Regions from separate parts of the Ensifer sp. KUDG1 genome, predicted to be linked through region 1. Evidence: riboswitches for the same ligand, from Rfam matches in the RefSeq annotation. Region 1 holds a riboswitch; each other region holds the start of a gene.
What was found. Region 1 has a riboswitch for cobalamin ahead of cobU (bifunctional adenosylcobinamide kinase/adenosylcobinamide-phosphate guanylyltransferase). Riboswitches for the same ligand answer to the same signal wherever they lie in the genome.
Positions count from the first base shown of each region.

Region 2: linked by a shared signal. The riboswitch ahead of M2267_RS04150 (aromatic ring-hydroxylating oxygenase subunit alpha) and the one ahead of cobU (bifunctional adenosylcobinamide kinase/adenosylcobinamide-phosphate guanylyltransferase) in region 1 are both predicted to bind cobalamin.
Region 3: linked by a shared signal. The riboswitch ahead of M2267_RS29805 (CbtB domain-containing protein) and the one ahead of cobU (bifunctional adenosylcobinamide kinase/adenosylcobinamide-phosphate guanylyltransferase) in region 1 are both predicted to bind cobalamin.
Region 4: linked by a shared signal. The riboswitch ahead of metE (5-methyltetrahydropteroyltriglutamate--homocysteine S-methyltransferase) and the one ahead of cobU (bifunctional adenosylcobinamide kinase/adenosylcobinamide-phosphate guanylyltransferase) in region 1 are both predicted to bind cobalamin.

Region 1 is NZ_JBNDIG010000002.1:581,190-588,991, forward strand. It holds gene M2267_RS08410 (cobyric acid synthase) at 1-1,337, shown strand, start outside; gene M2267_RS08415 (class I SAM-dependent methyltransferase) at 1,450-2,115, shown strand; gene M2267_RS08420 (CGNR zinc finger domain-containing protein) at 2,141-2,656, opposite strand; gene M2267_RS08425 (MFS transporter) at 2,773-3,945, shown strand; cobalamin riboswitch at 4,267-4,489, shown strand; gene cobU (bifunctional adenosylcobinamide kinase/adenosylcobinamide-phosphate guanylyltransferase) at 4,807-5,331, shown strand; gene cobW (cobalamin biosynthesis protein CobW) at 5,335-6,399, shown strand; gene cobN (cobaltochelatase subunit CobN) at 6,503-7,802, shown strand, end outside.
Region 2 is NZ_JBNDIG010000001.1:846,755-854,556, reverse strand. It holds partial or broken gene M2267_RS04160 (glycoside hydrolase family 25 protein) at 1-887, shown strand, start outside; gene M2267_RS04155 (2Fe-2S iron-sulfur cluster-binding protein) at 1,109-2,203, opposite strand; gene M2267_RS04150 (aromatic ring-hydroxylating oxygenase subunit alpha) at 2,205-3,449, opposite strand; cobalamin riboswitch at 3,554-3,754, opposite strand; gene M2267_RS04145 (DUF6656 family protein) at 4,072-4,671, shown strand; gene M2267_RS04140 (L-threonylcarbamoyladenylate synthase) at 4,749-5,723, shown strand; gene M2267_RS04135 (FAD-binding oxidoreductase) at 5,866-7,299, shown strand; gene M2267_RS04130 (DUF1217 domain-containing protein) at 7,371-7,802, opposite strand, start outside.
Region 3 is NZ_JBNDIG010000019.1:17,940-25,741, reverse strand. It holds gene M2267_RS29845 (VOC family protein) at 1-252, opposite strand, end outside; gene M2267_RS29840 (TetR/AcrR family transcriptional regulator) at 375-971, opposite strand; gene M2267_RS29835 (crotonase/enoyl-CoA hydratase family protein) at 1,055-1,870, shown strand; gene M2267_RS29830 (ArsR/SmtB family transcription factor) at 1,921-2,283, shown strand; gene M2267_RS29825 (SRPBCC family protein) at 2,280-2,846, shown strand; gene M2267_RS29820 (DUF1772 domain-containing protein) at 2,916-3,395, opposite strand; gene M2267_RS29815 (NAD(P)H-binding protein) at 3,392-4,222, opposite strand; gene M2267_RS29810 (TetR family transcriptional regulator) at 4,327-5,019, shown strand; cobalamin riboswitch at 5,018-5,279, shown strand; gene M2267_RS29805 (CbtB domain-containing protein) at 5,321-5,497, shown strand; gene M2267_RS29800 (CbtA family protein) at 5,695-6,492, shown strand; gene M2267_RS29795 (ferric iron reductase) at 6,531-7,385, opposite strand; gene M2267_RS29790 (glucoamylase family protein) at 7,406-7,802, opposite strand, start outside.
Region 4 is NZ_JBNDIG010000006.1:175,273-183,074, forward strand. It holds gene M2267_RS17130 (acyl-CoA thioesterase) at 1-345, opposite strand, end outside; gene metE (5-methyltetrahydropteroyltriglutamate--homocysteine S-methyltransferase) at 342-2,693, opposite strand; cobalamin riboswitch at 2,795-3,014, opposite strand; gene M2267_RS17140 (hypothetical protein) at 3,033-3,323, opposite strand; gene M2267_RS17145 (LysR substrate-binding domain-containing protein) at 3,476-4,405, shown strand; gene M2267_RS17150 (metallophosphoesterase family protein) at 4,627-5,469, shown strand; gene M2267_RS17155 (ABC transporter ATP-binding protein) at 5,466-6,632, shown strand; gene M2267_RS17160 (carbohydrate ABC transporter permease) at 6,625-7,545, shown strand; gene M2267_RS17165 (carbohydrate ABC transporter permease) at 7,542-7,802, shown strand, end outside.

The sequences.
Region 1 (7,802 bases):
ACATGTCGAACAACGCCGCCGTTTCCGACGACGGCGGCGAGATCGGCCGGGCGCAATGGCTGCAGGCGCTGGCGGCACGCGTGCCTTCGTCCGTGCACATGAACCCGGTTCTGTTGAAGCCGCAATCCGATGTCGGCAGCCAGATCGTCGTCCAGGGCAAGGTGGCCGGGCAGGCCCGGGGGCGGGAGTATCAGGCGCTGAAACCCAAGCTGCTCGGCGCCGTGATGGACAGTTTCGAACAAATAGCGGCCGGTGCCGATCTCGTGGTGGTCGAAGGCGCGGGCTCGCCGGCCGAAATCAACTTGCGTGCCGGCGACATCGCCAACATGGGCTTTGCCACGCGCGCCGACGTACCGGTCGTGCTTGTCGGCGACATCGACCGTGGCGGGGTGATCGCCTCGCTGGTCGGCACGCATGCGATCCTGCCGGAGGAAGACCGGCGCATGGTGACCGGCTATCTCATCAACAAGTTTCGCGGCGACGTCACGCTGTTCGACGACGGCATTGCCGCTGTCAACCGCTTCACCGGTTGGCCCTGCTTTGGCGTCGTGCCCTGGCTGAAGGCGGCGGCACGGCTGCCGGCGGAAGATTCCGTCGTGCTGGAGAAGCTGACGCGCGGCGAGGGGCGGGCCCTGAAGGTGGCAGTGCCTGTGCTGTCGCGCATCGCCAATTTCGACGATCTCGATCCGCTGGCGGCCGAGCCGGAAGTCGACCTCGTCTTCGTGCGGCCGGGCAGTCCCATTCCCTCGGATGCTGGTCTCGTCGTCATTCCCGGGTCGAAGTCCACCATCGGCGATCTCATCGATTTCCGCGCTCAAGGGTGGGACCGCGACCTTCAACGCCACGTGCGGCGCGGCGGCCGGGTCATCGGCATCTGCGGCGGCTACCAGATGCTCGGCCGGTGCGTCACCGATCCGCTCGGCATCGAAGGTGGCGAACGCGCAGTCGATGGCCTCGGGCTGCTCGACGTCGAAACCGAGATGGCGCCGGAAAAGACCGTGCGCAACAGCCGCGCGTGGTCGCTGGAGCATGATGTGGCGCTCGAGGGCTACGAAATCCACCTGGGGAAGACGCAAGGTCCCGACTGTGATCGGCCGTCCGTGCGCATCGACAACCGCGCCGATGGCGCGCTTTCGGCCGATGGCCGGGTGATGGGCACCTATCTGCACGGGCTCTTCACCAGCGACGCCTATCGCGGCGCGCTGCTGAAAAGTTTCGGCATCGAAGGCGGTGCCAACAACTACCGCCAGTCGGTCGATGCGGCGCTCGACGATGTCGCGAGCGAACTGGAGGCGGTACTTGACCGGCGCTGGCTGGACGGGCTGCTCGGTCGTTAGCCGAGAGAACGGTATCGATTGCGATCGACGGAGGCTTGCCGGTGTCAGCAAAGGCCCCGACGGAAACCGCCCAACGTCACCGGGCAATCCGCTGTAAAATGGATGGAGGAAGGTGGGAGCGCCCGTCACGGTCGTGCGTTTCCAGGCAGGCAACACGATGCAGGACGAAACCAGACGAGCCCATTGGGACAAGGCCTATCAGTCGAAAGGCGAGGCGGGCGTCAGCTGGTTTGAGGACACGCCTGCCGTCTCCCTCGATCTCATCCGCCGGCATGCGCCGATGGCTTCGACATCGCTGATCGATATCGGCGCCGGCGCTTCGCGGCTGGTCGATGCGCTCATCGCTGCGGGCATGAGCGATATCACTGTGCTCGATCTGTCGCCGGCCGCCCTGGATGCCGCCAGGGCAAGGCTCGGCATCCGCGCCGATGACGTGCACTGGATCGCGGCCGATGTCACCACGTGGAGGCCGGACCGCCGTTACGACCTCTGGCACGACCGCGCCGCCTTTCATTTTCTCACCGGTGCCAGCGACCGGGCTGCCTATATCGAGCGGCTGACCGGTGCCGTCGTGCCCGGCGGACATGCCATCATCGCCACCTTTGCCCCCGCTGGTCCCGAGCGTTGCAGCGGCCTGCCGGTGGTGCGCTACGACCCGGCAGCCCTTGCCGAAGTGGTCGGGCCGTCCTTCCGCCTGGTCGAGCATAACGAGCACCAGCACCGGACGCCGGGAAATACGATCCAGTCCTTCCAGTTCAGCGTGTTTGAGCGGGTATAGACCGCGTGGGTTGATCCCGCGCCTTTCAGCCTTTGCGCAAGCGTGCGCGATACTCGACCATCTTCATACGTGCCGTGCACGCGTCGGAGCAGTACAGCTTCGACCCATTTCGCGTCACGTCGATGTAGGCGCGGTCACATCCGTTCGCATGGCACCGTCCAAAGCGTCGGCTGCCGAACCTGTCCATGAGCAGCGCCAGGGAAACCACGAACTCGGCTGCCAGCGCCTCGATGATCGTTTCGCCATCTCCATGGAAATGCAGATGGTACGGTTGCTCGACATCGGCCACGAGATAGGGACGAGGGGCGTAGCGCTTCATCAGGTGGTTCAGCGTCGCCGCAGCGGTCTCGTCCGTGGCGGCCTCAAACACCGGGCCGAGGTCCGTTGCGACCGATCGCAATCGCGCGCCGCCATCGATGACGGGCAGAACGCGCTTGCTCATCGATGGGTTGAGCTGTTCGGCAAACGCCTGCTTCAGCGCGTCGGCTGTCAAGCCAGCATAGGCGCGGCCGCCCGATTGACCGTCCAGTGCGAGGTTCACCAAAGTCGCGGCCAAGGCGGCCTGGCGTTGTGAGTTACTTGTAAGCTGCATTTGACAGGTAACGGTCCGGTTGTGTACTCGTTACTAACTATTCGGATTACGAAGGTAACGCAAGAATGGTCGGTGAGAGCTATGCTGCAGTGCTGCGCGGGGATGGTGTCGTCCGTCTCGTGATCGCGACATCGATAAGTCGAATGACCACGTCGATGCTGAGCCTATCCCTTCTGATCGCGGTGTCGAAAAGCACGGGCTCAGTCGTGGATGCGGGCGCGGTCCTGTTCGCGCACGCCGTTGCCTTGGCTTTGGTCGCCCCCGCTGCCGGCCGCCTCGTCGATCGTTTCGGTTCGCGGCGAACTCTTTTTGTGTTCGTCGGGTTTCACACCCTTTCCTATGTGGCGGTGGTCTTCGCGCTCGTTCATGAGTTGCCGGCCGCCTATCTTCTCTTGGCTGCCGCGGCCCTGGGTGCCACGACGCCGCCATCGGGGTCCGTCGTCCGGGCCAGCTGGCCGCATCTCGTGCCCGAGAGCAATCTATCGAGTGCCTACGCGCTCGATACAGTCATCAACTCGAGCACCTTCATACTCGGGCCCATCCTGGTCGGTGCCTTGCTCTATGTGATGCCGCCAAACATGATCGTGGGGTCGTGCGCTGTCGCAAAGGTCATTGGCGACATGCTGATCGCCAACAGCCCCATGGCAAGGAAGGCCACGGAGCGTCGTCCGCGAAGGCTGTTTTCCGTCCTGGCGAACGCTCCGCTGGCGCTGCTTCTGGCGATCGTTGCCCTCGACACCTTTACGATTGGTGCCATGCAGATTGGCGCGGTGGAGAGCGTCACGGCCGCCCTGGCAGGCGTTCTTCTCGGTGGATTTGCTGCCGGCGAGGTTTTCGGCGGCATTTTCTATGGCGCGCTGCGCGCGCAACCTTCGGTGAAGCGCGGCATGATTGCCTTTCACCTGGTGACGGCCTGCTTTTTCATCTTGATGAGCATGACCTCGGACCATTGGCTTCTGTTGCTGCTCTATCTCGGTGCCGGGGTTTTCAGCGGAGCCCGGGATGCGCTCGGCCAGCTCGCTGTCGGGCTGAGTGCCCGACCGGAGGATCGAACCGAGGCGTTTGGCTGGCTTACCAGCTTTATGTGGGCCGGCTACGGGCTCGGCACGCTTCTGTCCGGGAGCCTCGGTGAAGGCTGGGGGGCGAGCGCCATTTATCTGGCCGCAGCCGCAGTCTCCACCACAGCGGTGATCGCGACGTGCTGGCTGAAGATCGTCAACCCTCAACCGAAAGCCTAGCGCTCCCGTGGGGTCGATTACCGCACGGTCCACAGGACCATGCGGTCGAACGCGCGACCGCCGAACCATTTGCGGATGTCGATCATCATCCCGGCGAATTTGCCTCGGAACAGAGGTGCGCCAGAGCTTGAGGGCGCATTGGCGCATTCTGATAGCGATTTGGCACAAAATGAGAGTGAGCCACGGGTGGAAGGCAGGCGGATGCATTGCCGTTCTTGGCGGGCCGCGGCCGTCCGTTCACGGCTCGACAAATCGTCGCGTGGCGCAACTCGGCCGGGGAGGCGTCGCATGCGTCGATTGACTTTGCGCGGTCCGGTTCCTAATCATCGGCTGTTGGATGGTTCCTCCTTGTCGTGGCGACACGGGGGAATAATTGGGAATGTGACGGATGGACCCAAATCGGGCATCCTTATCGCAGCCGACCCCGCGACTGTAGAACGGTCAGGGTTCGCCATCGGGTTTGGTGCCGGGCTGTCGGCCGGTTGCATGGGCAGCCGGGGCAGATCGGGGATCAAGCCGGAAAAGCCACTGGCGTGGCATCGTGATCAGCCGGGTTGGACGCCTCTTCTTCTACGAATCGTCCGCCTTTCACGATACTGGAAAACGCCGGGAAGGTGAGGCGGGCCGTTCGGGTCCTGACATCGCAACCTCGCCCCTTAAGGGCGAGGCGATGTTCGGCCCCGTGACGCCGTGAGCCAGGAGACCTGCCATCCGACATGGGCATTCCGCCCGAGGGGACGTTTGTCTCCAACGCCATCACGGAGGTTGTTTTGGCTCGCAGATGTTTTCAAGAACGCGCCCGCGGCGCGCCCGACGGCCGTTGCCGCCTGCCGCTGATCTCGGCGTGTTGAGGCGGCGACGATGAGCAGTCTCAGCGCCGGACCCGTGCTGGTTCTTGGCGGCGCCCGTTCCGGCAAATCGAGCTTCTCCGAGAGGCTCGCCGAAGCGTCCGGCCTCACCCGACATTATGTCGCCACGGGACGCGCCTGGGACGACGAAATGCGCGCGCGCATCGACCACCACCGGATAAGCCGTGGCGAAGGCTGGACGACGCATGAGGAGCCGGTCGATCTCGTCGGCGTGCTGAGAAGCATCGACGATCCTGCCAACGTGCTCCTGATCGACTGCCTGACGCTGTGGGTCACCAATCTCATGCTCGAAGAGCGTGACATGACGGCGGAGTTCGCCGCGCTTGCCGCGTATCTGCCTGAGGCGCAGGCGCGTCTCGTATTCGTTTCCAACGAGGTCGGCCTCGGCATCGTGCCCGAGAACCGCATGGCCCGCGAGTTTCGCGACCATGCCGGCCGGCTTCACCAGATCGTTGCGGAGAAATCCACTGAAGTTTACTTTGTCGCGGCCGGTTTGCCGCTGAAAATGAAGGGTTGAAAAATGACCACTGCGAGAGCCAACCAGGGCAAGATCCCGGCGACCGTCATCACCGGCTTCCTGGGTGCCGGCAAGACCACGATGATCCGCAATCTGCTGCAGAACGCCGACGGCAAGCGCATCGCGCTGATCATCAACGAGTTCGGCGATCTCGGCGTCGACGGCGATGTCTTGAAGGGCTGCGGTGCTGAGGCCTGCACCGAGGACGACATCATCGAGCTCACCAACGGCTGCATCTGCTGCACCGTGGCTGACGATTTCATCCCGACCATGACCAAGCTGCTCGAGCGTGAAAACCGTCCCGATCACATCATCATTGAAACCTCGGGTCTCGCCTTGCCGCAGCCGCTGATCGCCGCTTTCAACTGGCCGGATATCCGCAGCGAAGTGACCGTCGATGGCGTCGTCACCGTGGTCGATAGCGCCGCCGTTGCCGCTGGCCGCTTTGCCGACGATCACGACAAGGTCGATGCGCTGCGCGTCGAGGACGACAATCTCGATCACGAAAGCCCGATCGAGGAGCTGTTCGAGGACCAACTGACGGCCGCCGATCTCATCGTTCTCAACAAGACCGATCTGATCGATGCCTCCGGCCTCAAGGCCGTGCGCGACGAGGTGTCTTCGCGCACCAGCCGCAAGCCTGCGATGATCGAGGCGAAGAACGGCGAAGTTGCCGCTGCCATCCTGCTTGGCCTCGGTGTCGGCACGGAAAGCGATATCGCCAACCGCAAGTCGCACCACGAGATGGAACACGAGGCGGGCGAAGAGCACGACCACGACGAGTTCGACAGCTTCGTCGTCGAGCTTGGCGCGATCGCCGACCCGGCCGCCTTTATTGACCGCCTCAAGGGTGTGATTGCCGAGCATGACGTGCTGCGCCTCAAGGGTTTTGCTGATGTGCCCGGCAAGCCGATGCGCCTCCTGATCCAGGCCGTCGGCGCCCGCGTCGACCAGTATTACGACCGGGCCTGGGGCGCCGGCGAAAAGCGCGGTACGCGCCTTGTCGTCATCGGCCTGCACGACATGGACGAGGCGGCGGTGCGCGCTGCGATCACCGCGCTCGTCTAGATCGTTCCTTGAATGAAATGATCTAACGCATTGAAATGATGCAGTTCCGGATGGAAAACGCTCTTAGCGTTTTCGTTCGGAATTGCCCAAACGGACAAGACGAATGCATCTGCTTCTCGCCCAGAAAGGAACGATCGCCGACGGCAACGAAGCGATCGACCTTGGGCAAACGCCGGCCGATATCCTTTTCCTCTCGGCCGCCGACACCGAGCTCTCCTCGATCGCCGCAGCCCATGGTCGCCGCGACGGCGGCTTGAGCCTGCGCATTGCCAGCCTCATGAGCCTGATGCACCCGATGTCGGTCGACACCTATGTCGAGCGCACGGCGCGCCATGCGAAGCTGATCGTCGTCCGTCCACTCGGTGGCGCCAGCTACTTCCGCTATCTGCTCGAAGCCCTGCATGCGGCCGCCGTCACCCACCGGTTCCAGATCGCGGTGCTGCCGGGCGACGACAAGCCGGATCCGGGGCTTGAGCCTTTCTCCACCGTCGCAGCCGACGACCGCCAGCGCCTATGGGCCTATTTTACCGAAGGCGGCGCCGACAATGCCGGCCTCTTCCTCGACTATGCCGCGGCGCTGGTCACCGGTGCCGAGAAGCCGCAGCCAGCCAAGCCGCTGCTGAAGGCCGGAATCTGGTGGCCGGGTAAGGGCGTGATCGGGGTTTCGGAGTGGTTGGCGTACATTCAGCAAGGTTGCGGGCAAATGGTAGCGGGGGAGGGATTCGAACCCCCGACAGTCGCAATTTGCTTTTACCGCGCCCTCGTCCAGAGCGGCGAGACACGGCCGGTCGAGGCGCTGATCGACGCGTTAGCGAAACAAGGTGTCCGCGCGCTGCCGGTCTTCGTCTCCAGCCTCAAGGATGCGGTTTCCGTCGGCACGCTGCAAGCGATCTTTGCTGAAGCTGCACCCGACGTGGTGATGAACGCCACCGGTTTTGCCGTCTCGTCGCCAGGGGCCGATCGCCAGCCGACCGTGCTGGAATCGACCGGTGCGCCTGTCCTGCAGGTGATCTTCTCCGGCTCGTCGCGGGCGCAATGGGAGACGTCGCCGCAGGGGCTGATGGCGCGCGATCTGGCGATGAACGTCGCGCTGCCGGAAGTCGACGGCCGTATTCTTGCTCGCGCTGTCTCGTTCAAGGCGGCGTCGATCTACGACGCCAAGGTCGAGGCCAATATCGTCGGGCACGAGCCGCTCGAAGACCGGGTGCGCTTTGCCGCTGACCTTGCCGTCAACTGGGCGAAGCTGCGTCGGGCAGAGCCGCCTGAGCGCCGTATCGCCATCGTCATGGCCAACTATCCGAACCGCGACGGTCGCCTCGGCAATGGTGTCGGGCTCGACACGCCGGCCGGTACCGTCGAGGTGCTTGGCGCCATGGCGCGGGAAGGCTATGCGGTCGGCGAGG
Region 2 (7,802 bases), on a different contig from region 1:
ATAGCATCGACTGGGAAACGATGCTTGGCGACAAGCGCATTTCCGGCTTCATCGCCAAGGCCTCCGACGGCCTGCCCGAAAGCTTCTCCTGCACCGGCGACCACAACGGCGACACCTTCAACCACTGCAAGACCATGTGGCGCAAATACGCCGTCAGCCGCGAGCTCTACCAGACCCGCCGGATGATTGCCCGCTCGCATGGACTGCTGTGGGGTGCCTATCATCTTGCCCGTCCGGGCAATCCCGTCGACCAGGCGAACCATTTCCTTGATTACGCCGATCCGCGCGACGACGAACTGATGGTGCTCGATCTCGAAGGCATCGACCCGGACAAGTACATGTCGCTCGAGGACGCCGCCATCTTCGCCGGGCACATCAAGACCCGGACCGGGCGCTACCCGATCCTCTACACCAACCACATCACCGCCAAATACATCGCCGCGCACCGGGCCGAGCACCGGCTGCTGTCGCGTCTGCCACTCTGGTACGCCCGCTACAAGCCGGATATCCGCCAGGTCTTCCCGATGGGCAACTGGGACAGTTACGCGCTGTGGCAGTTCTCCTCGGGCATCAACTGCGGAAAGCGCCGCTGCCCCTACCGGGTGCCGGGAACGCTTGACGACATCGACGTCAATGTGGCGGCGATGTCGCCGCCGGCGCTAAAAGCGATCTGGGCACAAGGCGCCTTGCTGCCGGAAAAACCGCTACCGCTGATGCTCGTCGCCCAAGCCGAGCGGGGAACGGGCATGCAGGCGGTCGCACAGGCGACTGCGATCTTTAGCGAGCCGCTGCTCGTCAGCCGCGCCGACGCTGCGAGCGGCGTCGGCAGCGGCGTCGACATGATGGTGACCGGCTCGATCGATTTCGCCCGCCAGGAGCGCGCCCTGCAGGTGGCGATTGCCGGCAATGAAGCTGCCCAGGGCACATGCCCGAAAACGGCGACCGGCACCGACGCCCCGGCAAGCGTTTCGGCCAATCCGATCCCCTGCAACGCGCCCTAAGCCTGTCGCGTGAAAAAGGATCTCGCGCCAGGCTTTAAGCTCTCATCCTTTATGCACGTCGCTGCTGCAGAACTGCGGCGCACTTCTCGCGACATGCATTGACGCCCTCAGGCTTCGATCTGGACGTCGCCAAGTGGTCGCGAGCAACAGGCGAGGATGTAGCCCTCGTCGATCTCGTCGTCGAGAATGCCGCCATTGTGGTTCATCTCGACCTCGCCCGCGACCTTCATCACCCGGCAGGTGCCGCAGATGCCGCCTTCGCAGGCAGCGCCGATGCGCACCCCATTGGCGCGCGCCGCCTGCAGGATCGTCTGGCCGGGCTTGGCCTCGACCTCCTTGCCGCTCATGGTGAAGGCAACCTTGGCCGCCTGGACCTCGCCCTCGTCTCCGGCACCGGCGCGCACGGCGATCTCTTCGGCGGCGGGTGCCGCCGCCGGCTGGAAGCTCTCCTCGTGATAGCGGCCCATGTCGAAACCGGCCGATTTCAGCATCTCGCGCACGCCGCGCATGAAAGGCTCGGGGCCGCAGCAAAAGACGGTGCGGTCCATGAAATCGGGCGCAAGCAGCGGCAGCTTGGCGCCGTCGATGCGGCCGCGCAATCCGTGCCAGCCGTGGCGCGCCTCATGCCCCTCGACGATGAAGCCGAGGTTGAGCCCGGACATCTGCGTGGCCAGGACTTCCAGTTCCGAACGGAACAGCAGATCGTCCGGCCGACGCGCGCAGGAGATGAAGGTCACATCCGTCTCCGGCACGCAGTCCGCCATCCAGCGCGTCATCGACATCATCGGCGTGATGCCGGAGCCGGCCGAGATGAACAGGTACTTGTCGCCGGGATGGCGCACGAAGCTGAAATCGCCGAGCGGACCGAAGGCTCTCAGCTTCATGCCCGGCTTCAGGTGGTCGAACATCCAGCGGGTGCCGATGCTGTCGGCCTGCGCCTTCACCGTGACCGCGATTGAAAGCGGCCGCGACGGCGTCGACGACAGCGTGTAGGTGCGCATGACCGGCTCGTCGGCGACGGGCAGTTCGAGCGTTACGAATTGCCCGGGCAGATAGCGGAACCAGGCGGGCTTTTCCGCCCGGAAGGTGAAGGTCATGACATCGGCGGTCTCGACCACCGCCGATGTGCATTCGAGCATCTGCTGCCGGTCGATCCAGACATGCAGCGCGTCGAAATGGTGAAACGAGGAGGCCATCTGCATGTCAGGCGACCCTTGAAAGCGGAGCCGCGTCGCCGGCAAGGCGCTGCTCCATGAACTTGCAGTACCACTCGACGAACTGCATCACGCCGCCTTCGTGCTCGGGCGAATAGGGACCGGGCTCATAGGCCGGCGAGCGGATGCCGAAGGCATTCTCCTCGACGATCTGGCGATCCTGATCGTTGGTCTCGGTCCAGACATGCGTCAGTTCTTCGAGATTGTAATCGATGCCTTCGACCGCATCCTTGTTGACCAGCCACTTCGTCGTCACCTGGGTAAGTTCAGGCCCGAGCGGCAGTACGCGGAAGGTGATGGCGTGGTCGGCAAGCACATGGTTCCAGGTGGTCGGGTAATGGAACATCAGAAGCGTGCCGATCTGGCTCTGGGAAACATCGGCCGACAAAGCCCGCCTGACGGCGCGCGCGCCCGACATGGTGTAGCTTTCGGCATTGTCGACAAGCGGCATGCGGGCGGCGCGGAACTGGCCGGTCGGCGACATCCTGAATTCGCTCGGCAAGCCTTCGGCCTCGCATTTCGCCCAATGTTCGGCGATCACGGGATCATCCTTGGCGCCCTGCACCCCGGTCGCGGTCGGGGCTTCCGGATAGGTGCGGCAGAGTTCTGGATGATTGGCGGCGCAATGGTAGCACTCGCGGTTGTTCTCCCAGACGAGCTTCCAGTTGCCCTTTTCGATGATCGTGCTTTCGAAGGCGACCTTGGTTTCGCCGAGGCGGTGCGGCGCGAGATAGGGCGTGACCAGTTCGCGAAATGCCGCGAAGTCCGCAGGGTTCTCCGAAAGATTGATGAAGATGTAGCCGCCGACCGTTTCGCAGTGGATCGGTTTCAGGCTGTGGGCGGCCTTGTCGAAATCCTCGCCCATCTGTCGGGCGAACAGCAGCGAACCGTCGAGCTCGTAGGTCCATTGGTGATAGGGACAGACGAGTTTTGCCGACGAGCCCTTCTGCTGCGTGCAGACGCGGGAGCCGCGGTGGCGGCAGGAATTGTGCAAGGCGCGGATCGTGCCCTGGCGGTCACGGGTGATGACGACGGGAAAGTCGCCGACCTGGACGGTGAAGTAATTGCCGGCCCGCGGGATCTCGCAGTCATGGCCGATGAACAGCCAATCCTTGTACCAGATGTTTTCCAGATCCTGCCGATAGTAGTCGGGATCGATGTAGAAAGCCCGATCGAGGCTGTAGCCGTCGCGCCGACCCTTCAGCTTTCGAAGCATATCGTTTCTGGTTTCCATGTCCTGTCCTCATGCGCCATGTCTTGGAGAGGCAGGACAGGAACCCGCACGGGCGCACGCCCATGCGTTGTCGGCTCCGATCCGGCTGCCCGCCGCAACCCGTTACGGTTATGTCCGTCAAGGCTGGTTTCCGGGCTCAGGAGCCGTCCCTTCGGACCAGCCCGGCGCCTTCCCGGACGAACCGTCCAGTGGCCTTTGCCGAGGCTTTCGCTCCACCACCGTTGCGGGGGCAGCGCCGGGATTTGACCGGCTTCCCAATTCTCCGCCTTCTCTTCGAAGACGGCACCTTGAGTAAGGATATGTAATCGCGGAAACCGCCCTGGCAGCTGCCGGATAGCGACATCCAATTCCAGAATGACGACACGGGAAAAACCGCCATCACCGGCGCCTCTCTTAGATTTTTTACACTACAAACATATAGATAGCCCACATCTTGGGCATTTGCCGCCTTTTGCGGCGCGGGCGGCGCAGACGCGGGAAAGCTTCGCCCGTTTGCGACATCCCGTCAGATAGGGAACGCTCATGATGCAGCCAGGAGGCAATCATTCATTAACCATGAGCCGCTAGCCTAGCCGGCGGACGAGAGAGGTCCTGCAGGCAGGCAGATGGCGCGCTGACGATCATGGCAAAGTTGAGATACTACGACGCGGCAGCCGAGGCGCCGCCGACAATCCCGCCGAAGACGGCGGTTCATACCGAATTCCTGCGCACGGGCCGGATCAATCGCAGGCAATGGGTGCCGAGCGAACGGCGCTACCTGAGCTATGAGGAAGTTGCGGACAGGACGGGCAAGAAGCTCAACACCGCCGGCGACACGACCCATAAGCGGATCAACGGCTTTCACACCTCGATCCAGTTCCCGAAGATGATCTTCCACCGCACGCTCGTCGGCCGGCCGCATCTCGGCTACTGTCACGTGACGGCGGCGCGCACGCCGGTCACGCCCTCCAAGGACATCACCTGGTCCTTCTACTTCGCCAACTTCTACTGCGACCTCGGCCATGAGACGCATTTTTTCGAAGGCATCCAGCCCGGCTATTCGCGCATGTATTTCGCCGTCGCCATCGAACCGGGCGCGGAAGCCGGCCAAATGGTCATCAACCGCAATTTTCGTGACAACGGTCTGCTGTTTCGCACCGACGATCCCAAGGTCGCGCTGAAAAACGTGCTGATGCTCGGTGCCAAGGACGACGCGTTGCGCCGCATCATCCGCAGCCTCTGAGCCGAACCGGTTGCTTCAAAGAAAATCGTTCTGTTTTTCCGGTGCGTCCGTTAAGGAAGCATCGGAAAGGAAACGGCATGGCTGAGATCATCGATACGGAAAGGGAACCGGACCGCGCGATCGCGCGCGCCTGCGCCGTTCTTGCCGAAGGCGAACCGGTCGCCATTCCGACCGAGACCGTCTACGGCCTTGCCGCCGACGCCACCAATCCTGATGCGATCAGCCGCATCTACGAGATGAAGGGGCGCCCGCGCTTCAATCCGCTGATCTCGCATGTCTCCGACATGGCGATGGCCGAAGCCCATGTGCATTTCGATCCGGTTTCCCGGCAGCTGGCCGAAGCCTTCTGGCCCGGCCCGCTGACGCTGATCCTTCGGCAGCGCGCCGCCAGCACGGTTCATGCGCTGGCGTCCGCCGGCCTCGACACGCTCGGCATCCGCATGCCGGACGGCTTCTCGCGCCGGGTGATTGCCCGCTTCGGACGCCCGCTGGCTGCGCCCAGCGCCAATACCTCGGGCAAGATCAGCCCGACCAGTGCGGCCCATGTGGAGGCCGATCTCGGTGGAAAACTGAAGCTGATCCTCGACGCCGGCCAGGCCCAAATCGGCCTTGAGTCGACAATCATCAAGGTCGATGGCGACGAGATCCGGCTGCTTCGGCCGGGTGGCCTCGATGCTGCCGAGATCGAACGCCTGCTCGACCGTCCGGTGATCCGGCCGGAGACGGCAGGAGCGACGATCGAGGCGCCGGGCATGCTCGCCTCGCACTATGCGCCCGGCGCTGCCGTCCGGCTCGATGCCGCCGAGGTGCATGCCGGCGAAGCCTTGATCCGTTTCGGCGGCAATCGGATCGCCGGCGAGGAACAGGCGGCCATCGTTCTCGATCTCAGTCCGGCTGGCGATCTGCGCGAAGCCGCCGCCAATCTCTTCGACTACATGAAGCGGGCGGATGCCAGCGGCGCAGAGACCATCGCCTTCGGGCCGATCCCTTCGGACGGGCTGGGGGAAGCCATCATCGATCGGTTGCAGCGGGCAGCCGCACCACGAGGGTAAGATGGCGTGCGGCATCTTCTGCGCACCCGCCCTCAGCGAACGGCGCCAATTGCGGTTATGATCGCCGCCGACCAGGAACCGAGGATCACATCCTCAGATCGACCGATCCGATAGCGCACAGGCGCAACGCGAAGTGAGGCCCATGACCACCCTTCCCTCTCCCGAACTCATCGCCTCCTTCGCCGACATCGTCGGCAGCGCCAACGTGCTGACGGCCGAACCGGACAAGGCGCGCTATCTCGTCGAATCGCGTGGACTTTACCGCGGCACGACGCCGATGGTGCTGCGTCCGGGCTCCGTCGACGAGGTCTCGCGCATCATGAAGCTTGCGAGCGCCACCCGTACGGCGATCGTGCCGCAGGGCGGCAACACCGGCCACGTCGCCGGGCAGATCCCGCGGGAGGGCAAAGCGGACATCGTTCTTTCGTTGGAACGGCTGAACCGCATTCGCGACGTCGATCCGGTCGGCAATGTCATCGTCGCCGATGCCGGCTGTATTCTTGCCGACATCCAGAAGGCGGCGGACGAGCACAATCGCCTGTTCCCGCTGTCGCTCGGCTCGGAAGGTTCGGCCCGCATCGGCGGCAACCTCTCCACCAATGCCGGCGGCACGGCCGTGCTTGCCTATGGCAACATGCGCCAGCTCTGCCTCGGCCTCGAGGTGGTGCTGCCGACCGGCGAAATCTGGGACGGCCTGCGCCGGTTGAAGAAGGACAATACCGGTTACGACCTGCGCGATCTCTTCATCGGTGCCGAAGGTACGCTCGGCGTGATCACCGGCGCCGTGCTCAAGCTCTTTCCGAAGCCGCTCGGGCATCAGGTCGCCTTTGCCGGGGTTGGCAGCGTCGAGCATGCGCTCGCTTTGTTCGAAAAAGCGTCCAGCCTTTGCGGGCCGGCTTTGACCGGTTTCGAGCTGATGCCGCGGCTCGGCGTCGAATTCACCGCCAAGCATATCCCCGGCGTTCGTGACCCGATGGACACGATCCATCCCTGGTACGCGCTGATCGATATCTCGACATCCGATAGCGCCGAAAGCGCGGAACGGATGGTGCAGGATCTTCTGGAACAGGGATATGCGGCCGGCCTCGTCGAAAATGCCGTGATCGCCGCCAACGAGACACAGGCCAAGGCGCTGTGGCACATGCGCGAGAGCATGTCGCCGGCGCAGAAGCCCGAGGGCGGCTCGATCAAGCACGATGTCTCCGTGCCCGTCTCCAGCATTCCGGCCTTCATGAAGGAGGCGGATGCGGCCGTCATGAAAGCCATCCCCGGCGCGCGCATCTGCTCCTTCGGCCACATGGGCGACGGCAACATCCACTACAACATTTCGCAGCCTGTCGGTGCCGACAAGCAGGCCTTCCTCGACCGCTGGCGCGAAATCAACGCCATCGTCCACGGCATCGTGCTTGGGTATAACGGCTCGATCTCTGCCGAACACGGCATCGGCCAGCTGAAGCGTGACGAACTCGCCGAGGTCCGGACGCCGATCGAAATCGAGCTGATGCAACGCATCAAGCACGCCTTCGATCCCGCTGGTATCATGAACCCCGACAAGGTGTTGCGCGCCGACCGATGACGACGGCCCGTCTTGCGCGGCGGGCTGCGAAGCAGCCGCCGCGCTCAAGCTCGGCCATCAGGGGGCTGGCGTCAGCGACCACCTGCGCGTAGCTGCGAGAGCGTCATCAGCGTTTCGGCACTGACGCTACCGCCTCCGCCACCGGTCAGGATCGCGAGACCAGGCGAAACGTCCTGGTTGTTTTCGACGTCATAGAGTGCCGTGAAGCGCTGCAGCAGCTTGTCGATCTTCCCGGGCTCCTGCAATTCCTTGAGGTTGATCGTGCGCTCGATATAGGCCGCCTGGGCTTCGATCTTGGCGTTCTGCAAGCCCTCCGGCATGCTGTAGGCGGTCTTGATCACCTCGAACAGGGCGCGGTCGGCCAGGATGTCGTATGCCGTGTTGATCTCCGGGGCCTTGCGCTTGAAGTAGAGCGCAAGACGAATGCCGCCGTTGTCCGCGCCTTCCCGTTCTTCGAGGGACTGGTTGAGGAAGAGATCGACCGTGGTGATGAGACCTCGACG
Region 3 (7,802 bases), on a different contig from region 1:
GCCGGCGGCCTTGGCTCGCTGATAGGCCCGGTCGACGTCGTCGACCTCGATCGAAAGCACCGGCACCGGCGTATCGTTGCCGCCCTCGCTGGCGATGCTGACCTGCGGCATCGCGGCCTTGCCCTCGGCGGCAAAGGTCAGGATCCAGCCATGGTCCATCACCACGTCCAGTTCCAAAAGGTCGCCGTAGAAGGCGCGCGCCACCTGCGGGTCCGGGGCGTAGAGGTTTGAGACGATACGCTTGACTGTCATGGACTTCCTCCTCCGGTGAGCCGCAGCGCGGCCACATCGGCGCTCAATGGTTGTTTGGCTCCTGGCACTGCATCCTATATTGCCCGCCGATGGCAGCCGTTTGAAGCGGAAGTTGCAGCGCGTCAGGATCCCTTCCCGTCCGCCCCGGCAAGAGCCACCCGCACCAGCGTCGCCGCCGCCTTGCCCGCCATCTCCATGTAGCTCGCGTCCCGGTGCAGCAGCACCACGGCGAAACTGCCGTCAAGCAGCAGCAGGATCTGCTTCGCCAGCATGGCAGGCTCGGCAGTGCCGGCTTCGGCAAAGGTCTCGGCCATCCAGGCCTCGAACTTCTTCTTGTGGGCCGCACCGATGCGGATCGCCGGGTGGCCCGGCATGTTGGCGAGCTCGGCGGAGGTGCGCAGGAAGCCGCAGCCCTTCCACTTCGGATGGCGTGCAGCCCGCGCCAGGTTGACGAAGATCGCCTCGACCCTGTCGGCAAGGTCCCCGTCGCCCGCGTCGAACCACTTGCGAAAGAGTTTCAGATTGGGCTGGTCGCGGCTCTCGAGGTAGGCGGCGATCAGCGCGTCCTTGCTGTCGAAATGATAGTAGAGCGTGCGCTTGGTCACGCCCGCCGCCTCCGCCACCGCATCGACGCTGACCGCACGGATGCCCTCGGCGTAAAACAGCTTCTCCGCCGCTGCGACGATCACGTCCCGGGTCGACTTCTCTGCTTTCGTCATCTCTCAAGTATACCGACTAGTGAATATACATCCTATCTTCCCTCACCTAGCCTCTCCCCGTCAACACCTGCCGGAGAGCAACCATGTCGAACACCGTGCTGCTGCAGATTTCCGAGGGCATCGCCCTCCTCACTCTCAACCGTCCGCAGAAACTGAACGCGCTCAACTACGAGCTGATCGACCGGCTCATGGGCCTTCTCGACCAGATCGAGGTGAACCATGCCGTCAGCGCGGTGATCATCACCGGCGCCGGCGACCGCGCCTTTTCCGCCGGCGGCGATATTCATGAGTTCTCGGACAGCGTCGCCAAGGGCGTGAACCCGGCCGTGCGAGATTTCGTCCGTCGCGGCCAGGGCCTGACGGCGCGGCTCGAGGCCTTCCCGAAACCGATCATCGCCGCCGTCAACGGGCTTGCCTATGGCGGCGGCTGCGAGATCACCGAGGCCGTGCATCTGGCTATTGCCAGCGACCGGGCGCGCTTTGCCAAGCCGGAGATCAAGCTCGGCATGCCGCCGACCTTCGGCGGCACCCAGCGGCTGCCGCGGCTTGCCGGCCGCAAACGCGCGCTGGAACTGCTTTTGACCGGCGAGGATTTCCCGGCCGATCGCGCGCTGGAGCTGGGGCTCGTCAACCGCGTCGTCCCGCATGACGAACTGATCGCGTCCGCCCGTGACCTGGCAAAGCGGATCATGGCGCACTCACCAATCGCCGTCCGCTCGATCATCACTGCCGTCACCCGCGGCCTCAACATGTCGATCGCCGAGGGATTGCAGGTCGAGAGCGAGCAGTTTGCCCAGATGGTGCCGACCGACGACCTTGCCGATGCGCTTGCCGCCTGGAAGGGACGGCGCGTCCATGACGACCCGCCGCGGCCCGGTCTTTTTTCGCGATATTTTTAAATTCAACCGAACGGTTGACAATTAGGTCCATCGAGACGATATTCAACAATATGGTTGAATATCAGAACGCACATCTCGATGCCGTGTTTCACGCGCTTTCGGACCCGACGCGGCGCGCCATGCTCCAGGACCTTTCGCAGGGCGAAAGACTGGTGGGCGAGCTTGCGGCGCCGTTCTCGATCTCGCTGGCCGCGGCATCGAAGCACATCAAGGTGCTGGAAGGAGCAGGTCTGGTGCGCCGCGAAGTGAAAGGTCGCACGCATGTGTGCCGGCTCGATGCCGCGCCGATGCATGCAGGCATGGAGTGGATGCGCCACTACGAAGCCTTCTGGCGGTCCCGCATCGACGCACTCGAGGCGCTGCTTCTCGCCGAAGACGCCACCATCCAATCTGATCCGGAGGATAAGCCATGACTTCGTCTGCCACAGCCTTTGCCGGCGCCGATTACGGCCGTGTCGTCGCACCGGACGCAGTGCGCATCGAGCGCCTGCTTCCCGGCCCGATCGAGCGGGTCTGGTCCTATCTGACGGAGGAAAGCAAGCGCCGGCTCTGGATGGCGTCCGGAACGATCGGGGCGAAGGAAGGGGCCGAGGTCGAGCACGTCTTCCGCCACTCGGAACTGACAGCGGAAGACGATCGGCCACCGCAGAAATATGCCGAGCACGCCGGCGAGGTGCGCAATTACGGTCACGTGCTCGCCTGGGAGCCGCCACGGCTGCTGGCTTATACCTGGAACGAAGAAACCGGCACCCCCTCGGAGGTCCGCTTCGAACTTAGCCCTCGCGGCGACAAGGTGCTGCTCGTCGTCACCCACAAGCGCATCGCCGACCGCGCCATCATGACCAGCTTCTCCGCCGGCTGGCACGTGCATCTCGACATTCTGCGCGCGCTGCTGGAAGGCGAAAAGCCGGCGGCCTTCTGGAGCAAGTTTGCCGATCTTGAAGCGCAATACGACGCGCGTATTCCCAAGCCCTGACGGCGGGATGGGTTCAGAGGTCAGGACGCGCGCAGGCGCCGGCAAGGATCCACTTGCCGGCGCTTCTCGTCAGGCACGGGCGAAACCGAGAATGAAGAACGCCAGCGCGCCGATCGACGCGAAGCTGCGCACGTGGTTCCACCAGACCCAGTCGGTCAGATAGCGCTCACGCCAGAGATCGGTCGCCGCCTGGCCGGGCGCTGCGGCGGCGAGCGCATCGTTCATCGGCACGTTGAAGACGATGGTCACCAGCAGCACGCCGACGACATAGGCGACACCGCCGGCGGCAAGCCACCACCGGCCCTCGCCGCCCGAGAGGAAGGCGACGACGATGAGCGCCAGGGCGAGCAGCGCCGTGCCCATGAAGGCGCTGAGGAAGATCGGGTTCTGGATCACGACATTGATCGCATTCATCGCAGCGATCCCCTGCTCCGGCGGCAGCCGCGACAGGGCCTGCATGATGCAGACCGAGAAGATGAAGAACAGTCCGGCCATCAGGCCGGAGCCGATCGCGGCGGCAAACGCCAGAGCGGGGATCAGGGGGATCATGCGGCAAGACTCCATACACCGGTTGCTGCGGTTTCCCGAGCGTAGGCTGCAAAGTCACGCGGACGCCGCCCAAGCACATGCTCGACATCGGACGTCAGGTTTGAATTGCGCCCGTCGAGCACCGAGGTGAAGAGATAGCGGATGAGTTCGACATAGTCATCAGGCACGCCGTCGGCCTGCAAGTGCGCCGCGAAGTCGGCAATCGGGATGGCCTGATAGGAGATCGGGCGGTTGGCTGCCGCGGCAATTTCGGCCACGGCGTCGGCAAAGGTCATCAGCCGCGGGCCGGTCAGCGAATAGACCTTGCCGATATGGCGGTCGTCGAGAAGCGCTTCGACAGCGACGTCGGCAATGTCGTCGCAGCTGATGAAAGGCTCGGTCACCGTGTCCACGGGCAGGAAGACGGAACCGCTCAAGACACCCTCGGCGAGGAAGCCTTCGTCGAAATTCTCGAAGAACCAGCTGCCCCGGATGACCGTCCAGTCGGCGCCGGAGGCCTGCAGCGCGCGCTCCGCCGCTTCCGCCTCGTCCTCGCCACGCCCCGACAGCAGCACCAGCCGCTTGACGCCGGCGCTGACGGCAAGGCTCGAGAACTTGGCGATCACCTCGACGGAGCCCGGCACCGCCAGATCCGGCTGGAAGCAGACATAGATGCGATCGACGTTTTCAAGGACCGGCGCCCAGGTCGTCTCTTCCGTCCAATCGAAGGAAGGCGACGCCGAACGGGCGCCGATGCGCACCGCCACGCCACGCTCCTTGAGGCGCTCGGCCACCCGCCGCCCCGTCTTGCCGGTACCGCCCAAAACCAGTGTGATTTTCTGAGACATCGTTTCCTCCTGAGGTTCCACCAACAAACATGAGTATCTCTCACATTTGCAAATGTGATAAATCCTCGTATTTTAGGAGTCAAGTCAAAATGTGAGCATTACTCATGATTCCAGATGCAAGTCCCGCCACGCTTCCCGCCGACGACGAGCCTGCGCTGCGCCGGACGCCGAGCCAGAAGCGCAGCCGCGAGCGCGTCGAGCAGATCCTTGCCTGCGCGACGGCGCTCATCCAGGAAAAGGGCAGCGACGCCATGCGCATGAGCGAAGTCGCTGAAAAGGCTGGAATTTCGATTGGCTCGCTCTACCAATACTTCCCCGACAAGGCGGCAATCGTGCGCACGCTCGCCGAGCGCTACAATACGGTCTGCAACGAGTGCATCGCGGCCGAACTGGCCAAGGTGACCTCGATCGCGGAGTTGCGCGACGCCTTCTCGCTTTTGTTCGACATCTATTACGAGATGTTCCTCGCCGAGCCGGTCATGCGCGACATCTGGTCGGCGATGCAGGCCGACAAGGCGCTGCGCGAAATCGACCTTGCGCAAAGCCGCGCCGGCGGAAAGCTGCTTGCCGATGTGTGGGCCCGGCTTGTGCCGGCGACGCCGCGCGAGGAGATCGACAGCGCCGCCTTCCTGATCATGCATCTCGGCGACTGCACCATGCGGCTTGCGGTCTCGGTCGATCGGGCCGAGGGCGACCAGATCGTCGAGGCCTACAAGCGCATGACCATCAAGGATTTTGTCGCGGATGGACCGCGCGGCGGCGCAGGCTCAATTGACAACTCCATGACAGAATCCTAATCATCTGGGATCGATTGGTTCCCGGGACGCGAACGCGTTTCGGGAGTAAACGGGAACGTGACGGATGGACCCACTCTGGGCATTCAAATCACGGCCGACCCCGCGACTGTAGAGCGACGTCGATCTGCCATTCCGGAGCGATCCGGAAGAAGCCACTGGAAAGGCCGCGAGAGGGCGGTCGAACTGGGAAGGCGAGGCAGACCGAGGGCATCGAGCCCAACGCCGTGAGCCAGGAAACCTGCCACTCGATGCGGGCATAGGGCCCAACCGGGAATTTCCCGATGCCATCACGGAGGTTGTCATGGCTACGTCTACCATTTCGAGCACCCCGCTCTCCCTCAGCGATCGTCTGACCGCTGGCGTCATCGCGCTCTTCATCGGCGCATTCCTCGTCTTCGGCGCCGGCCTTGCCAACTCGGCCGTGCTGCACGACACGGCGCACGACACCCGCCACTCCTACGGCTTCCCCTGCCACTGACCGATGCCTCGGAACGTGAACAACGTTCCGCATCGAACAATCTGCGGACCTGAACACATCCGGCCCGAGCCGGATGTCGGCTTATGTGCATCCCGGTTTTTCCGGCGTGCGAACGCCATCCGCAGCACAGGCAAAATGGGAAGGCTCAAGGACCACGCCGCAGCGCGTGGCTTTTGTCGTTATCGAGGGATTTCAAGATGATTGTCAGAACGCTTCTGGCCGCGATCGTGGCTGGATTGATTGCCGGTGTCTTCATGACCGGCGCCCAGGAATTGCGCGTCACGCCGCTGATCCTGCATGCAGAGGAATTCGAAGGCGAGGCTCCGGCCCCCACCGAACAGCCCGCCGCCCAGCCGGGTGCGGCACAGCCTGCCGCGGAAAACCACGACCAGCATTCGTCGCTCAAGGCCGTGTCGCCGCTTAGCGCCTTGCTCGACGCATTGTCGCCGATCACGCCCGCCTATGCCCATGAGGGCGAGCACGAGGAAGGCGGCATCATGTTCGGCATGAGCCGCTTCTCCGGCACGCTGATCGCGAACCTCGTCACCGGTTCCGGCTTCGGCCTGCTGCTCGCCGGCGTCAGCCTGGTGATCGGCTATCCGATCACGCTTCGGAACGGCGCGCTCTGGGGCGCCTGCGGCTGGCTTGCCGTGCACATGCTGCCGGCGATCGGCCTGCCGCCGGAACTGCCTGGCTTTCCGGCCGCCGAACTCGGCGACCGCCAGACCTGGTGGCTCGCAACGGTGGCGCTTTCGGCCGTCGGCCTTTATCTCGTCGTCCTGCGCGAGGAGATCGTCTCCAAGGTCGCGGGCCTCGTGCTGATCGCAGCGCCCCATGTCTACGGTGCGCCGCAGCCGCTCGACATTACCAGCAACGTTCCGGCCGTGCTCGGAGCAGAGTTTGCGGTGGCCGCACTCGCCACTACGCTCGCCTTCTGGATCGTGCTCGGCGTCGTCTCCGGCTTCATCAACGAGCGCTTCGTCAAGGCACAGTGATCGCCGATCACGGATCGTCACCAAAGCGACGGCGGGGTTCAGGCCCCGCCGTTTTGCATGAGATGCGCCGCCAGCCGCGCGCGGCGGTCCTCCGGCTCCAGCAGGACGCAGGTGTCGCAGAAGCTACCGCCCTCCGTCTTGAAATAGAGACAGCAGCCGCAGCGGATCCGGTATTGGCGTGAAATGTATTCACCACTTGCCGGATCGACAGCCGCAATCTGCTCGTAGCAAAGCTCATCAGAATAGAGCCGCGAGCCGGGCCGCTTGACGATCGCCAGCGCCTCGGCCATGCCGCGCGCCTCATCCCCGATCGCGCGGCCGATTTCGAGGAACGCGCCAGCCAGGGCATCCGCCGCGAGCCGCCATTGCGCCCCGCTCGAGAGGCCTGTCCGTGCCTTCAGGACTGCAATGACGGGCGCCAGATGAGCGATGAAGCCCTGTTCAAAAGAGCTGACGCCCTCCTCTCCACCCTTGCGCCCCATCGCCGGCGGCTGGAGGCGAAAATGATAGCGTTTGCCCGCGACTTCGGCACCACGGTGAAGCCGCGCCCAATCCTCGAAACGAATGCCGGCGACCTCCGGCTGCAGCCCGGAGCCGAGATGGAACGCGCCGAGGACCACGCTCAACTGACGGCTATAGAAGGCGATCAGATGCGCCGCGCGGATCCGGTCGGTCATGCCGACCCCGAAGAAATCCTGATAGGCGAGCCCCGCCTCAAGGCCAGCGCTGCCCACAGCCCAGAAGTCACCCGGCGCGCTGAATTCGCTGGCCGCCGGCCCGAGCGAGACGGCAGCCTCCGGAAACTGGGCACGCAGATGGTCGGCGACGGCCAGCGCCTGCGGCGCAAATGCCGCCGCGATCTCCGCTGTCGGCCGGTGGTCGTTCAAGCGCATGCCGTCTCCGTCGCCCATTCTCATCCCTTGGCGCTGGATGCGGGCGGATTGCCACGCGCACCCTCCCCCTGCCGCAGCCAGCCATCGTCGAAGCCGGCTCGTTGAAGGCCGAGGCGGATCGCCGGTATGCCGCGCATCAGCGTCCAGACAAGGCCGCTTCGCCAGTTCTCGATCATCATGACAACGAGGCCCTGGTCAAGACCGACGACCCGCGCATCGATCCAGCCCTCCGGCCCGCCGCCATCAAGGCTCGGGTTGAAGCCGCCGGGAAAGCGCCCCTCGTTCAGAAGTTCCGGATAACTCTTCGCCATATGCACGAGGGAGGCCTGCGCCGCCTCAGGCTCGAACGGCAGGCAGGCAAGCGGCGCCCAGGGCACGAGCGTGCCGTCATCAGGGCCGTAGGGCGCGCCGCGGTTC
Region 4 (7,802 bases), on a different contig from region 1:
CTGTCCGCGTGAGCAAAGATCGCGGCCGCCGGTCGCAAGGTCTTCGGCCACCATCTCGACGTCGACGACCATCGAGCGTCGCCCCACGCGCACCGGGCGGCCAGAGAAACTGACGATCTGGCCGATGCGGGCGGGTGCGCGAAAGTCGATCCGGTCGCAGGAGGCGGTGACGAAGGGAACGCGGCCGTGGCGGGTGGCGACGATGAAGGCGATCCGGTCCATCAGCGCCAATGCGGCACCCCCAAAGAGGGTGCCGTGATGATTGGTGTCGCCGGGAAAGACGATATCGACGAGGGTCTGTGGCGCCGGGGTTTCCCCCGACGCCGCTTCCGGGTGGTCCGTCATGCGCGAAGCGCCTTGTAGGGATCATCCGCGAAGGCCTGGCGCAGGGCGCGCGCCGCCGCCACCATGTTGACAAGCGCTGGCCGGGTTTCCTCCCAGCGCCGGGTCTTCAGCCCGCAATCCGGGTTGACCCAGATCTGCGCCGGCGTCAGCCCTTCGGTCGCGCGCTCGATGAGGTGCACCATTTCATCCACCGCCGGTACGCGCGGCGAATGGATATCGTAGACGCCCGGGCCGATCTCGTTCGGATAGGCCCTTCCGGTGAACGCGCCGAGCAGTTCCATCTTCGATCGCGACGTCTCGATCGAAATCACGTCGGCATCCATCGCCGCGATCGCCGGCATGATGTCGTTGAACTCCGAGTAGCACATGTGGGTGTGGATCTGGGTGGCGTCGCCGACGCCGGCGGCGCTGAGGCGGAAGCACTCCACCGCCCAGTCGAGATAGGCCTTGCGGTCGGCGGCCTTGAGCGGCAGGCCCTCGCGCAGCGCCGGCTCGTCGATCTGGATGATGGCGATGCCCGATGCCTCGAGGTCCCTGACTTCGTCGCTGAGCGCCAGCGCGATCTGCCGGCACACCACCGACCGCGGCAGGTCGTCGCGCACGAAGGACCATTGCAGCATGGTGACCGGACCCGTCAGCATGCCCTTGACCGGGCGATCGGTCAGCGACTGCGCAAAGGCCGCCCATTCGACAGTCATCGGGTTTGGCCGGGAAACGTCGCCGAAGATGATCGGCGGGCGCACGTAGCGCGAACCGTAGCTCTGTACCCAGCCACTTCGGGTAAAGGCGTAGCCCGAGAGCTGCTCGCCGAAATACTGCACCATGTCGTTGCGTTCGAACTCGCCGTGTACCAGCACGTCGATGCCGATCTCCTCCTGCCAGCGCACCGCCTGCTCGGTTTCCCGGCGCAGATACGCGGTGTAGTCGACATAGCTGAGTTCGCCCTTGGCATGCAGGGAACGGGCCTGCCGTACTTCCGGTGTCTGCGGGAAGGAGCCGATCGTCGTCGTCGGGAAAAGCGGCAACGGCAGCGCGTCCGCCTGGAGCGCGCGACGGGCCGGGAAGGGAGACCGGCGCTCGCTGTCGGCTGCCGTCAGCGCCTTCAGTCGCCCGGCAACAAGTGGATCATGGATCCTGAGCGACGTCAGCCGCGCCTTGGCTGCTTCGATCGAGGCCGCAAAGACCTTTTCCGGGCTGGCAAGCCCCGGCTCGAAGGCACGGGCGAGAAGGCTTAATTCATTGAGCTTCTGCACGGCGAAAGCGAGCCACGAGGCAAGCTCCGGGTCGAGCGCCTTTTCCATGCCGAGGTCGACGGGCACATGCAGGAGCGAGCACGAGGGCGCAAGCTCGATCCGGTCGCGGCCATGGGCAGAGACCAGCGGCTGCAGGCGGCGGAACAGGCCGGCAAGATCCGTCCTCCAGACGTTGCGGCCGTCGATGATGCCGAGCGACAGCACCCGGTCAGCCGGAGCGGACTGGATGAGGACCTCGATCTGCTGCGGCGCGCGCACGAGATCGACATGCAGGCCCGCGATCGGCAGCGCCAGGGCGCTCACCATATTTTCGCCGATCGAGCCGAAATAGGTCGCAAGCATGATCCGGAGCCCGGGAACCTTCGCCCGGAACGTATGATAGGCAAGGTCCAGGGCCTGCCTTTCCCGGTCGGTGAGATCGAGCACCAGACTAGGCTCGTCGATCTGAACCCAGTCGGCGCCGGCATTGGCAAGTTCGGTGAGCAGCTCGACGTAAACGGGAAGCAGGCGCTCGATCAGGTCGAGGGGATCGAAATCTCCGCCCTTCGCCTTGCCGAGCTTGAGGAAGGTCACCGGGCCAAGCAGGACCGGGCGGGTTCGATAGCCGAGGGCTCCGGCCTCGAGAAAGGCTTCGAGCGGCCGGTTATGCGTCAGCGCAAAGCGTTGATCCGCTTCGAATTCGGGCACCATGTAATGGTAGTTGGTATCGAACCACTTGGTCATCTCGAGTGCGGCGTTGCCGCCGTCACCCGCATGCGTGCAACCGGAAGCGCAGGGCGAACCCGTCGAGCCGCGCGCCATAGCAAAGTAAGTGTCGAGATCGACGGGACCGCCCTTCCAGCCATAGGCGGCCGGAACCGCACCGACGAGCACGGCAGTATCGAGCACGTGGTCGTAGAACGAGAAATCGTTCGAAGGGAGGATATCGATGCCGCGCGCCTTTTGCGCCGCCCAGTTTTCGGCCCGAAGCCGGCGGCCGACGTCGAAAAGGTCGTCACGGCTGATCTTGCCGGACCAGTAGCGTTCAAGCGCGAATTTCAGTTCGCGGTGGCGGCCGATGCGCGGGAAGCCGAGATTGGCAGTCTTGATGGTCATTTCCTTACCCCGAAGGTTGAAGGGCAAGGTTTGAATGCGACGCATCCGCGACGCGAGAAGGGTCCCGCGTCGTCAACGCGCCTCATCGGACACCCCGCCCGTGGACGTTGTTCATCGCGGCAGGTCTCCTGGCTTGCGGGTCAACGCGGACCGTTCCGTCTTCCCGAGGCGTCTTCCTCAGTGACATCATCGAACGGCCGCTCTCCGCCTACAGTTGCGGGGGCAGCTCCGGCCTTAGCGCTTGTCAGCGCCGCACCGAATTCCCTCTTAGCTCCGCCGCGCCGGATGGCGAGGCGCAGAACCACGATGCCGGGACAATGCCCTGCAATCGCTTGCTCGTCAATCGCATAAAGAAATGCTTATGTCTTTATTTTCTCCAGCCAGGGCGCGGGGCGAGACGCGGGCAATGCGCGGCCCTTCGCTGCAAACTGCTTTGGCGGCGGGTTGCACCGGCACGGGATCGGGCTCCTCCGGCCAGTGCCACGGATCCGCGGTGTCGCCGACGCGCGCACGGATATGTTCCTGGTCCCGCGTCAGGCCGATATCCCGGAGCTGGAACTCGTTGAACGTGTCGATGGCGACCGGAGCGCTGAGGGTCCTGTCTGCCCAATTCAGGACATGGTAAATCATTGATCGCATTGCGCTAAGCATTGCTATCCTCACTTCTCTACAAGGCGTGTGTTCGCGAAAAAAGTGAGGTTTTTTGCCGTTTCGCGCAAAGCGATTTCTCGCATGCTGGCATAAAGAATGCTTATCTCAGCGTCATGAGCAAGATTCCTCCTATGAGTGCAGTGCGCGCCTTCGAGGCCGCTGCCAGGCACCTGAGTTTCACCCGCGCCGCCGAAGAGCTCGGCATGACGCAGGCGGCCGTCAGCTACCAGATCCGGTTGTTGGAGGACCGCATCGGCGCGCCGCTCTTCGTCCGCCTTCCGCGCGAGGTGCGGCTGACCGGTGCCGGGCGGCAGCTGGCGCCAAAGGTAACCGAAGCGATCGATCTTTTAGGGGCGGCCTTCTCGGAGATTGCCGACAAGACCGAACATCACCTGCACATCTCGGTGCTGCCGACCGTCGTTTCGAGCTGGCTCGGCCAGCGGCTCGCCTCGTTCCAGACCGCGCATCCGAACATCAGCATAAGGGTGCACATGTCGACCGAACTCATCGATTTCAAGCGTGATGCCATCGATCTCGCGGTGCGCAGCGGCGCCGGCGACTGGCCGGGAAACGATGTCTTTCCCTTGTTTCCGCTCGATTACGTGCCGGTCTGCACGCCGTCCTTCCTGGAGAAACATCAACTCAAGGAGCCCGCCGACGTCTTGAGGATCCGGCGTTTCGGCAACGCCAACTGGTGGCGGCGCTGGATGATCGAAACCGGCGTCGAGCCGCCGGCGAGCAACGGTACCGAGCTGATCTTCGACGTCCAGGCGATGGATGTCGCCACAATCCTTTCGGATCACGGCATGGCGATTGCCGTCTCGACCTTCCTGATGGATGAACTGAAGAGCGGCAGGTTGATCCGGCCGTTCGAGCATGTGGTGCGCGACGGCCGCGCCTATTGGCTGGTCTATCCGCAAAGCACCAGGCGGCAGAAGAAGATCCAGGCTTTTCGCGACTGGGTCGTCGCCGAAGCAGACGCGTCGAATGCGATGCTTGCGACCGTCATGGAGCAATCCTGTCCGGCATCTATTCGGGGCGAGCTCGGTGCAAAGTGGTGAGTCTGGGGAAAGAAGACGCAGACGCATCCGGTGCGCGCGTGCCGGTTCGCGCCGGCCGGGCTTCGGAAAATGACGCTTTCATGGAGAAACTGAAAATCAGCTGAGAACGGCTGTTACCAAACTGACATGGCGGCTCCCTAAAGACTGCGGCCAACCGCAGAGAAGGGGAGAGACAGCCCTCCGACGCGGATACCGCAAGCCATCGTCGGAGGCCCGTTTCCATGAAAATCGTCCAGATCAGCGACACCCATCTCAGCCCCGCCAAAAGCCATTTCAACGGCAATTGGGAACCGGTTCGCGCCTGGATCGAGGCGGTAAAACCCGATCTCGTCATCCACACGGGCGATGTCACCATCGATGGCGCCGACCACGAGGACGACATCACCTTCTCACTCGATCTGATCGGCCAGCTCTCGATGCCGGTCGCGATCGTTCCCGGCAATCACGATGTCGGCCATCTGCCGGGCTCGCACCAGCCTGTGGATCCCGTTCGGCTTGCCCGCTGGCGCCGTCTCGCCGGTCCGGACTACTGGGGCCACGACCATGGCGACTGGCGGCTGCTTGGCCTCAACAGCCTGCTGATCGGCTTCGAAGACGAGGAAGAGGACAGGCAATTTGCCTGGCTGGAGGAACAACTGCTTGGTCGCGACGGCCGCCGGGTGGCGGTCTTCGCCCACAAGCCGCTCTTCGTCGACGCCCCGGCCGAAGGCGACACCGGCTACTGGGGCATCCGTCCGCGCCAGCGCCAGCGGCTCTTTGATCTTTTCGCCGAAGCCGAGGTGGCGTTGCATGCCAGCGGTCACCTGCACTGGGCCTGGACCGGCGAACATGCCGGGACGTCGCTTGTCTGGGCTCCGCCGACCTCCTTCATCATCGACACGCTGGAGCGGCCGATGCCGGGCGAGCGGCTGGTGGGTGCCGTCGTGCACACGTTCACTGAGGACGGTGTTTCGAGCGAAATCGTCGCTGTGCCGGGTCTGACGAGCTACGTGCTCGACCCGATCGTCGAGGACGTCTATCCGCTCGCCGCCAAGAAGAAGGTTCGCGTGGAGGCAGCGCAATGAGCGTGCTTTCGCTGGATGGCATCACCAAGTCCTATGGCGGCAACGCCATCCTGAAGGGCGTCAGCCTGGAGGCGGGAGCCGGCGAGTTCATTGCGCTCGTCGGCCCTTCCGGCTGCGGCAAGAGCACGCTTCTGCGCATCGTCGCCGGCCTTGATCACGGCGATGCCGGCGAGATCGTCATCGGCGGTCGTAGCGTTGTCCGCATGGCGGCGGCCGACCGCAACGTTGCGATGGTGTTCCAGTCCTACGCGCTCTATCCGCACCTGACGGCAGGTCAAAACATTGCCGTACCGCTCGCCATGCGGCGCCTGACGGCGATGCAGCGCCTGCCCATGATTGGCAGTCTTCTGCCTGGCCAGAAGCAGATCCGCAGCGATATTCAGCGCCAGGTCAAGGAGATGGCCGGAGCGCTGAAGATTGATCATCTGCTCGACCGCAAGCCTGGGCAGATGTCCGGCGGTCAGCGCCAGCGCGTGGCGCTTGCCCGCGCCATGGTGCGCCGTCCGGCCGTGTTCCTGATGGACGAGCCGCTCTCCAATCTCGACGCCAACCTGCGCGTCCATGCCCGCGGCGAAATCGTCGACCTGCACCGCCGCGCCGGTGTGCCGACACTCTACGTCACCCACGACCAGTCGGAAGCGCTGTCGATGGCCGACCGCGTCGCCGTCATGATCGGCGGCAATCTCTTGCAACTGGCGAGCCCGAAGGAGATCTACGACAACCCCTCCCATATCGAGGTTGCGCGCTTCCTTGGTCAGCCGAAGATCAACGTGCTCGAAACCCGCACGGATACCGCAAGCATCGTGCGCTTCGGCGATTTCGTGCTTCTGGCAAGCCGCGGGCAGGCGCCGGATGCACCGGTGAAGCTTGCAATCCGTCCGGAATTTGTCCGCTTCCATGCGGCAAGCGCCGGCCGCCTGACCGCGCGGGTCGAGCGCATGGAGTTTCTCGGCTCCGAAGTCATCGTCCACGCCCGTCTCGATGCGATCGGCGAGGTGGTCACTGCCAAGTCAGCACCCGCCGAAGCCGCAGCACTCGCGATCGGTCAGCCCGTCGATGTCGCGTTCATGCCGGAACGGGCGATGCTGTTCGACGGCGAGGGCACCCGGGTGGCAGCCGAGCCGATCACTATCGCCGCGACGCTGGAGAAGGTCCATGGCTAGTGTCGCAACCTTCGAAACCGCGATTGCTGCGTCCCACCCCGATCGCCGCGAAGCCCGCATCGCCTGGTTGCTGGCGCTGCCGGCCATCACGCTGCTCTTCCTGTTCATCCTGCTGCCGACCGCTGCCGTGATCGTGCTCGGCTTCACCGATTTCGAGCTCGGCTACGGCAGCTTCCGTTTCGTCGGTTTCGAGAACTATGCCGAGCTCTTCGGCGACCGCACCTTCCGTCGCTCGCTCTGGAACACCGCCGTCTACACCGCGATCGTCACACCGGTATCGATCGTGCTTTCGCTGGCGATCGCCATGTTGATCGAGGCGGAAACCAAGGGCCGAGCCTTCTTCAGGACCGTCTATTTTCTGCCGGTCGCCTCGCTGCTCGTCGCCATGGCCACGGTCTGGCAATTCCTGTTCCACCCGACCATCGGCCCGATCAACACCTTCCTCGCCGTTTTCGGCATTGCCGGCCCCAACTGGCTCGGCGCCTCCGGCACGGTGCTCTATGGCCTGTCGATCATCGGCATCTGGCAGTCGGTCGGCTTCAACATGGTGCTGTTCCTCGCCGGCCTCACCGCCATCCCGCGGGAACTCTATGCCGCCGCCGAAGTCGACGGCGCGAAATCCTGGTTCGATCGTTTTCGGCTGGTGACCTGGCCGATGCTCGGGCCGACGACGCTGTTCGTCACGACCATCAGCATCATCAATTCGGTGAAGGTGTTCGAGACAGTGAAGACGCTGACCGAGGGCGGTCCGAACAAGGCGTCGGAAGTGCTGCTCTTCACGATCTACCAGGAAGGCTTCGTCTATCTGCGCGTCGGCTACGCCTCGGCCATGACCGTCGTCTTCCTCGCAATCCTCGTCGTCCTGATGTTTCTGCAGTACCGCGTGCTTGACCGGAAGGTGCATTACGCATGACCAGCAACGCCTTCTCCGTCACCCGCATCGCCCGTCTGACGGTGCTGTCGCTCGGCGCTCTTATCTTTCTAGCGCCCTACATCTTCATGGTCTCGACCGCAGGCAAGGCGCAGAGCGAGATCTTCTCCTCGTCGCTGTCGCTGATCCCTGAGCAGTGGTCCTACATCGAGAACTTCTCCAAGGCGCTGTCGCGCGTCTCGATGTCGACGCTGCTCTTCAACGGCGTGATCGTCTGCGCGCTGATCTTCGTCATCCAG